DNA from 3 places in the Leuconostoc sp. DB-1 genome. Region 1 is predicted to be linked to each of the others. Evidence: predicted binding sites of a transcription regulator. Region 1 holds the regulator's gene; each other region holds the start of a gene.
The links. Region 1 encodes HrcA, which represses chaperone genes, less so after heat shock. Its sites were predicted from a motif close to TTAGCACTCNNNNNNNNNGAGTGCTAA; they were not measured.
Positions count from the first base shown of each region.

Region 2: a site for HrcA is predicted at 1,883-1,909, ahead of groES (co-chaperone GroES). Genes of this name have one in related genera too.
Region 3: a site for HrcA is predicted at 1,818-1,844, ahead of HFP47_RS01475 (ATP-dependent Clp protease ATP-binding subunit). Genes of this name have one in related genera too.

Region 1 covers NZ_JABFNJ010000001.1:1,078,714-1,081,986, forward strand. The annotation lists gene dnaK (molecular chaperone DnaK) at 1-853, opposite strand, end outside; gene grpE (nucleotide exchange factor GrpE) at 940-1,509, opposite strand; gene hrcA (heat-inducible transcriptional repressor HrcA) at 1,526-2,551, opposite strand; gene ribF (riboflavin biosynthesis protein RibF) at 2,673-3,273, opposite strand, start outside.
Region 2 covers NZ_JABFNJ010000001.1:1,486,060-1,489,332, forward strand. The annotation lists gene groL (chaperonin GroEL) at 1-1,542, opposite strand, end outside; gene groES (co-chaperone GroES) at 1,571-1,855, opposite strand; gene HFP47_RS07320 (YitT family protein) at 1,979-2,812, opposite strand; gene HFP47_RS07325 (DUF956 family protein) at 2,842-3,201, opposite strand.
Region 3 covers NZ_JABFNJ010000001.1:310,418-313,690, forward strand. The annotation lists gene HFP47_RS01475 (ATP-dependent Clp protease ATP-binding subunit) at 1-1,693, opposite strand, end outside; gene HFP47_RS01480 (hypothetical protein) at 1,879-2,052, shown strand; partial or broken gene HFP47_RS01485 (rod shape-determining protein) at 2,149-3,155, shown strand.

The DNA of each region.
Region 1 (3,273 bases):
TAATCAAATCAGCTGTTAATTCGTTAAACTTTGCACGTGTCAATGATGTCTGCAAGTGCAATGGTCCGTTATCACCTGAAGCAATAAATGGCAAATCAATTTGAGCTTCGTTTGCAGATGACAAAGTCTTCTTAGCTGATTCTGCGGCATCCTTCAAACGTTGCAAAGCTAATTTGTCATCCTTTAAATCAACACCATTTTCTGACTTAAATTGTTCTGCCAAATAGTCAATAACTTTGTTATCAAAGTCATCACCACCAAGATGAGTATCACCGTTTGTTGACAAAACTTCAAACACGCCATCTCCTAATTCAAGGATTGACACATCGAATGTTCCACCACCTAAGTCATAGACAAGAATTTTTTCATCCTTATCTAGCTTGTCCAAACCATAAGCCAATGCGGCAGCTGTTGGTTCGTTAATGATACGTTCTACTTCCAGACCAGCAATCTTACCGGCATCCTTAGTAGCTTGACGTTGTGCGTCGTTAAAGTAGGCAGGAACTGTGATAACAGCTTTTTCAACCTTTTCACCTAAGTAATCTTCAGCATAGCCCTTAATATATTGCAAAATCATTGCTGAAATTTCTTGTGGTGTGTAGTCTTTACCATTGGCATTAACTTTATAACCAGCTTCACCCATGTGAGACTTGATTGAAATAATCGTGTCTGGGTTTGTAATTGCTTGACGCTTTGCAACATCACCCACTTGACTTTCGCCATTTTTAAATGAGACAACTGAAGGTGTTGTACGACCACCATCTGGATTTGTGATGATCTTTGGTTCGCCACCTTCAAGGACAGCAACAGCTGAGTTTGTCGTTCCTAAATCAATACCAATAATTTTTGACATAAATATTTTCTTCCTTTACTTTAAAATCATTTTCATCTTTTTAAGGTGTGGTATCTCATCGATTGAATCACCATGCAAAATCGTTCTTATTTCGCCACTGCAACCATTGCTGGTCGAATTACGCGGTCTTGTAATATGTAACCCTTTTGCAAAACTTGTGCAATCTGGTCAGATTCAACTTCATCTGACTCAACACTTTGAATTGCTTGGTGCTTAGTTGGATCAAAAGATTCACCAATTTCACCCGTTGACGTAATACCATTGTCTGTTAAAGCTTGATTTAACGTCTTAAGCGTCATCTCCACACCTGTTTTAATTTGCTTTGACACTTCATCGTTAGCTTCAACTTGAAGGGCTCTTTCCAAATTATCAACGGCTGGCAATACTGCACTGGCTAATTTTTGTCCATCATACTTGCGTACATTTTGTAGTTCACGCGCATTGCGCTGTTGTATATTTTGAATTTCTGCTTGTGAACGTAATAATTTTTCTTCGAGGTTGTTAACTTGCTCTGTTAGCTTATCAATTTCCGCTTGTTTCGGATCAGGCTCCACCTGTAAATCATCAGCTTCAGATTCAATTTCTTCGGTCAAATTTTCATCAGTTTGATCAGAAATGTTCTTATCTTCTACAACTTCTTCGTTTTTTTCTGTCACAAGTGTGACCTCCTAGCTATGTATATTCAATCATTTTGCGACTTAACGCTTCACCAAACGCGTCTGTAAGCAACGTATTGGTACTATATGACATAGGAATTGGACCAAGTAAAGCAATAATACCACTTCCTTGATTTGGTACCAAAAATCCACGCGTAATCAAGCTGAACTCTGAAAGTAATGGCTCGCCAATCTCACGTCCAATTTTAACTTGAACATCTCGTGTTGGCGAAGCAATTTGTCTAACATCCTCAGCATTGTTCAAAAATTCCAACAGAGGCTTCACATCAGCGATATCTGTTTCTTTACTAAAGTCTAGAACATTCAATCGGCCGCCAATATGGACGTTATCTCCGTTCGATCGTGCTAACACGTCGCCAAATAGTTGCAAAAAAGCTGCCGGCGTTTTAATCATGCGACTCATTTGCGTAGGCAACTCATCAGACTGCATCATACGCAACACATCATTAACCGGTCGACCAACCATCTGATCATTGATGTATGTAACCATACTTTCTAACGATTCAATCGCCATTTCATTTGGTAATTTAAACGTCTGGCTAGTCACTTTACCATCATTAGTAACCAATACTGCAATCAGCTGATGGCCCTCCAATGGAACCAATCGAAATCCCGAAACTTTAATATCAATTCGCCTTGGCTTCAAAATTAACGCAGTATAACCAGTTAAATTTGATAAAGTCCTAGCTGTTTCGTCTAGCAAATCATCTATCTCATGGAAGTTTCCACGGAATGATTGAATGACCGCTTGTACATCGCGATCAGTCGCTCTGCGTGTCATCATCAGGTGATCTAAATAATAACGATACCCTTCGTATGATGGTACTCGACCAGCAGAAGTATGCAATTTTTTTATAAGATCATCGGATTCTAGCGCTGCCATTTCGTTACGAATCGTCGCAGAGCTAATTTTAATATCTAGATGTTCTTGTAGACTTTTTGAACCAACCGCATGCTCACGCTGTGTATACTCATAAATAATGGCGGTTAAGATTAACTTTTGTCGTTCTGTTAGCGCCATATTATCGACTCCTTTTAGCACTCACTATATCTAACTGCTAACACTTATTATAATACACTATTTGAGAAATAATGCAAGTCTTTTTAGCACTCTTTTTATAAGAGTGCCAACAAACTGTATTTTATAATTTTGTATTAAAATAATGCCTTGTTTGTCTTGCATCTTCATTAAGTTGATCTATCAGTGCTTGAACGTTTTCAAATTTCACTTCACCACGCAGATAATGACACCATTGTATCTGAACAAACTCACCATATATTTCTTCTTGATAATCTAAAATGTTAATTTCAACTGTGATTGGACGAGCATCACCAAACGTCACATTGCGTCCGATGCTAGCCATTCCTAGATACCAAGTATCATATACTTTTATTTTTACAGCATAGATACCAATACCAGGCAGCCATTCCTCTTCAGGTGTTTGTATATTGGCAGTTGGGAAGCCTAATTCACGGCCTCTAGCTTCGCCATGGACGACTATACCTGATGTCGAATGGACACGACCGAGCTGCTGTGCGGCGCCATCTACGTTCCCTTGATCTAACATAGATCGAATTGTTGAAGAAGAAACTTTCTGATTATAATCATCAAATTCAGACACAGTAATAACATCAAAGCGATTAGTTGCATATGTTGCTAAATGTAGCATATCACTATCCGTTCCCGCTGCACCATACAAATGGTCGAATCCTGCTACCACCGTAACAGGGTTTAATTGCATG
Region 2 (3,273 bases), 410 kb from region 1:
TGTTGTCAACAACAATGCTGAAACAGAGGCGGCATTTTGCAATGCTGAACGTGTTACCTTAGTAGGGTCCACAATACCAGCGGCAATCATGTCTACCCACTCATCAGTAGCAGCGTTGTAACCAAATCCTTCTTTTTGTTCCTTCAACTTGTTAACAATCACTGATCCTTCTAAGCCAGCATTTTCAGCGATTTGACGAACAGGTGATTCCAATGCTTTAATAACAGTATTGATACCAGTTTGAACGTCGCCTTCTTCTGACAAAGCTGAAACAGCAGCAATAACATTTACCAAGGCTGTACCACCACCGGCAACGAAACCTTCTTCGACAGCAGCACGCGTTGCATTCAAAGCATCTTCAATGCGGTACTTACGTTCTTTCAATTCAGTTTCTGTGGCTGCACCAACGTTAATAACAGCGACACCACCAGCCAACTTTGCAAGACGTTCTTGCAACTTTTCACGATCAAAATCAGAAGTTGTTTCAGCAATTTGTTGCTTGATTGTGTCAACACGAGATGCGACAGCACCCTTATCACCTGAACCTTCAACAATTGTTGTGTTATCCTTTGTGATGTTAATCTTTGAAGCTTGACCAAGTTGATCAATTGTAACATCCTTCAAATTCAAACCAAGATCTTCAGTAATTACTGTACCGCCAGTTAAGATAGCGATATCTTCCAATTGTGCCTTACGACGATCACCAAATCCTGGTGCCTTAACCGCAACAACATTGAATGTACCACGCATCTTGTTCAAAACTAATGTTGGCAAGGCTTCACCGGTAATATCATCAGCAATGATCAACAAAGCACGTCCTTGTTCAACAACACTTTGCAATACTGGCAAAATATCTTGAATGTTACCAATCTTCTTATCAGTAATCAAGATGTATGGATTATCTAGGTTAGCTTCCATTTTGTCATTGTCAGTCACCATGTATTGTGACATGTAACCACGATCGAATTGCATACCCTCAACAACATCAAGTGTTGTTTCGATACCCTTTGATTCTTCAATGGTGATCACACCGTCATTACCAACTTTATCCATTGCTTCAGCAATCAATTCACCAACTTCTTCATTGGCGGCTGAAATTGATGCAATTTGAGCAATTTCATCTTTAGTATTAACTGTGTGTGACATTTCATGCAGCTTTGCAACGGCTGCTGCAGTTGCTTTTTCAATGCCTGTTCGAATCCCAACTGGGTTGGCACCAGCAGTCACGTTCTTCAAACCTTCACCGACAATTGCTTGAGTCAAAACAGTAGCGGTTGTTGTACCATCACCTGCGATATCATTTGTCTTTGAAGCAACTTCAGCGACAAGCTTAGCGCCCATATTTTCAAAATGGTCTTCTAGTTCAATTGCTTTAGCAATTGTTACACCATCATTGGTAATGGTTGGTGCACCATATGATTGTTCCAAAACAACATTACGACCCTTTGGTCCAATAGTCGTTTTAACTGTATCAGCTAACTTGTCAACACCGGCCTTCATCTTTGCACGTGCATCTTCTGAAAACTTTAATTCTTTAGCCATGATTTAAATATCTCCTTTGATTTGATAATTATTCGACAACTGCAACTATGTCTTTTTCGTGCAATGCTAAGTAATCTTGCCCTTCAAATGACACTTCTTGTCCTGCATACTTATCAAACAAGACTTCATCACCGACTTTAACTGTCAAATCACGGACTGTGCCATCATTTAAGACATAACCCGTACCCGCAGCTACAACTTTACCAGTAACAGGCTTGTCCTTGGCATTACTTGCCAAAACAATCCCACCGACAGTTTCTTCTGCAGCTTCCGTTACTTCAATAATCACACGATCACCCAATGGCTTCAACATGGATTCATACCTCCGAGATTTTCTTTTTTAGCACTCTTTAAACGTGAGTGCTAATTACAATTTTAAGTATAACACTATCATCAAAAATGTCAACAAAAAAGACGTGATCTAGTTGTCACGTCATCAAAGAAAAGTCCCTCCATGCGCCTCAGAAATATCATAAGCGATCGTAAAAGCCTCCGGATCAACTTGATGAATGCCACGCAAAAAATGATTATACTCATGATTATCAAGGACCACCATCAACATTTCACGTCCATCACCCATATAACCGCCACGAACATCCATAATTGTGAAGCCCTTGTCACCATCGAGCAAATATTTTTTCAAATCATCAATGCGATCATTTGTTGTAATGTGGACCATTTTACGACGATCCAAACCAGTTTCGATATAGTTCATCACAACCGCAGTAATAACTAATGAAAAAAGCGCCAAAATCAGTGCTTCTAACCCTTGCGTTACCAAGTTCCCTAACGAAACAACTGTATCAATTGCCAGCAGAGATAAAGCTGGTGAAATGCGAAAATACTTCTTAAAAATCATCGGAGGCACTGCAGTTCCACCACTAGAAGCATCAATTCGATAAAGTAATGCTACACCAACAGCAAAAATACTACCACCAACAAGCACCGCAAAGGTTCGATCTTGTAAAACTTGAAAACTTGGTGTAACTTTCAATAACACCGGCAAAACAATACTGCCAAAAGCAATTCGCGCTGTGGTACCACGATCCAAAAAAACAGCTGCCAAAACAATCATAATCAAATTGACGATCAACACAGTAGCTGCTCGATCAAAACCCACCAATTCGTTAATTAAAATAGCCAATCCAGTTGCGCCACCAGCAGCAACTTTTGCCGGTGCATAAAAAAAGTTAATGCTGATTGCTACGATTTCGAGTGCCATTACAATAACAATATAACGTAGTGCTTGATAGTTTTTAAGTATTTTCATTTAATATCCTCATTGTTTGTGGCATTCATTTATTTGCGTTTGAATCGTGACCGAATAGTATCCCATAAGGATGCAGTTCGTAATATTTTGTCGTTTCCTAGATGCTCACGCATCACTTTAAGTAAACTGCCCGACGACTTAGCAGAAAAATCTAAATCAATTTTATCTGTTTTAATTTTAAATCGGCGACTAACTCGATTCCCTGTGACGTGTACGTAGACAGCGCTTATGTTTTCCCAAGGAATTTGAATATAATCTTCAACATTATTATCATTAAAGAACTCGAACGCCTGATCTCCTACTAGAATCTTACCATACTTCGCCCCAATACCTAGATAAGAAATGCCTTGCGTTGTATATTCTGCTTTTGCGTTTAAAGACTGTACCATGAATATGTTCCCCTATTATTTTCTATGTACCATTAAAAGTGCTTGCCAGATTGACAAGCACTTTTAACATGA
Region 3 (3,273 bases), 770 kb from region 1:
TTTCCAAACGTTGCATCAAACGATTTTGTTGATCAACTTGGGCGAATCCCACAGGTGTATTTCCTGTGTCTGTTGAACCAGCGTTAGAAGTCATAATAATGACAGTGTCTTTGAAACTCACTATGTGACCTTGTGCATCAGTTAGACGGCCATCATCAAGAATCTGTAAGAACATGTTCATTACATCTGGATGTGCTTTTTCTACTTCATCAAAGAGAACCAATGAGTAGGGACGACGGCGAACTTGTTCTGTTAATTGACCAGCCTCTTCGTAACCGACATAACCGGCAGGAGCACCAATCATTTTAGAAACGGTATGTTTTTCCATGTACTCTGACATGTCGAAACGAATCATAGCATCTTTGCTACCAAACATTTCCTGAGCTAATTGCTTGGCAGTTTCAGTTTTACCAACACCGGTCGGCCCGACAAATAGGAATGATCCAATTGGACGACCAGATTTTGTGAGACCAATACGATTACGGCGAATCGCCTTGGCTAGTTTTTCTACTGCCTCATCTTGACCAATAACATGTTTCGATAAGTTTTTGTCCAAATCTTTTAGTTGATTAGCCTCGTTTTCTTTTAAAGCTCCAACAGGAATATCAGTTTTATCTTCAACAATTTTTAATATATCTTGCTCTGTTACTGTTTGTGGCTTTGACATCTCGGGGTGAGCCTCGACTTGTGCCTTTTGTGACTCAAGTTGGTTTACCTGATCACGCCAATAGCTTGCTTTTTCAAAATCTTCTTTATCAATTGCTTCTTGCTTTAATTTATCAGCTGCTTCGATATTCACTTGAATAGTTTTGGGGTCCGCAACTTTCATTGTCAAATTTTTACGTGAGCCAGCTTCATCAAGTAAATCAATTGCTTTATCCGGTAGGAATCTTTCTGGAATGTAACGATCAGATAGTTCAACAGCTGCTTGAAGGGCAGAATCACTGAATGTAACATAGTGATACTTTTCATACCGTTCACTAATTCCTTCTAAAATCGTGATAGTTTCTTCTTTAGAAGGTTCTTCAACTTGCACTGGTTGGAAACGACGGGCAATAGCACCATCTTTTTCAATCTTTCGATACTCATTTAAGGTTGTTGCACCGATTAATTGGAACTCACCACGAGCTAGGGCAGGCTTCAAAATATTACCTGCATCCATACCACCTTCAGCATTTCCGGCACCCATAATTTCATGAATTTCATCAATGAACAAGATGACATCATCGCTGTTCGTAACTTCTTTCATTAATTCACGCATCCGTGCTTCGAATTGACCACGCATGCTCGTACCTTGAACTAAGGCCGACATTTCCAAACGAATAACTTCTTTATGCTGTAACTTTTCAGGCACCTTTCCAGCCACAATAGCTTGCGCTAGGCCTTCAACAATAGCTGTTTTACCAACACCAGGTTCACCAATTAGTACTGGATTATTCTTTGTACGACGATTTAAAATTTCAATTGTGCGAGCAACTTCGTTATCTCGACCAATAACAGGGTCGAGCTTTCCGTCGCGAGCTTGTTTGGTTAAATTAATACCAAACTCATCAAGTAAGCGTCTTTTTTTATTACCATTATTATTTTTTTGTGCTTGTGTATTTTGTTGTCCTTGTGCTTGCGCCATTTGTTCATTCATTGCGCGAAACATTTCATCTAAATTACCAAAACCAAACGAATCTTGTTGTGCCATATCTTTTACTTAGTGTGAAGCACCATGGAATACAGTTATTGCATTTCACCATAGTATTGCACACGATTCCTTTCTGTAGGTTATGCTTTAATTATAGCACGATTTAAGAAAAATGCAATTAAAATTAGCACTCTTTAAAGTAGAGTGCTAATTTTAAAAATGTTATACTGTCTATGAGGTGAATTATGGATTATACACAAGCATTAAATGATTTGCGTGATGGGAAAATAGACGAAATTGAAGTGACACCAGCAGTATTTCCGGAATTTCAAAAGGCATGGGCAAATTTCGCATATCAGAATACTATTCGTGGTATTGCTCACGCTCAGGGTAAAGTTACATATGTTCGCTCAAATTGATGTGCGAATTAAACCAGTTTTATGCTACAATATTATAAGTTAAGTAAAATTTAAATGTGTTGCAATTGCAGTCGTAACACGATAAGGGGCAGTACAGTGGCATTTTCATTTGGACAAAAAAATGTTGGTATCGATCTGGGTACCGCTAACACATATGTATATATCGAAGGTCGTGGCATCATATTGCGTGAACCATCAGTAGTTGCGCGTAATACACAAACCAATGAAGTCGTTGCTGTAGGTTCTGAAGCTAAAGACATGTTAGGCCGAACACCTGCAAGTATCGCTGCTATTCGTCCGATGCGTGACGGTGTTATTGCCGATTATGATACAACCGTTGCAATGATTCGTTACTATTTGCAAAAAGCACTTGGCGGACGTATTGGCAAACCTTATGTAACGATTGGCGTACCTTCAGGTGTAACAGCTGTTGAAAGACGTGCTGTTATTGATGCTGCTCGTGTTGCTGGCGCGCGTGACGCTTATGTTATAGAGGAGCCTTTTGCCGCAGCGGTTGGTGCTGGGTTACCAGTTATGGATCCTACTGGATCAATGGTTGTTGACATGGGCGGCGGAACGACTGATGTTGCGACAATTTCATTAGGTGGAATTGTTTCAAGCCGTTCAATCCGTATAGCCGGAGACAAGCTGGACGAAGCAATTGCTAATTTTGTTCGTAACAAATATAATGTTACCATTGGTGAGCCGACAGCTGAAAGACTCAAAATCGAAATTGGTGCTGCATCACTTGCTTTAGCACGTACCTTACCAAATGCTACGGTCAGAGGTCGTGACTTATTGACTGGTTTGCCTAAGACAATTGATGTTACCGCTGAAGATGTAGCCACATCAATTCAAGAACCAGTGCAAGAAATCGTGGCAGCTATTCGTGAGACGTTGGAATCGACTCAACCGGAGTTAGCTGCAGATGTTATTGATCACGGTATGATTTTGACCGGTGGTGGAGCATTATTGCGCGACATTGAAAAATTATTCAGGATGCAACTAAGGTACCAGTTTTAATAGCTAACGAGCCATTAGATGCAGTTGCTATTGGTACTGGTGAGGCGTTGAAATCTATTGATGTCATGCGACAAAAGTAATGGTAGTTTAAAATAGCGTGGCGCTTGCGCTACGCTATTATTTATTTTCAAGAATTAATGTCAAATAAAAGTTTCTAAGTAAAACAAGGTAGCATACCATTGAAAGTAGATGAAACTG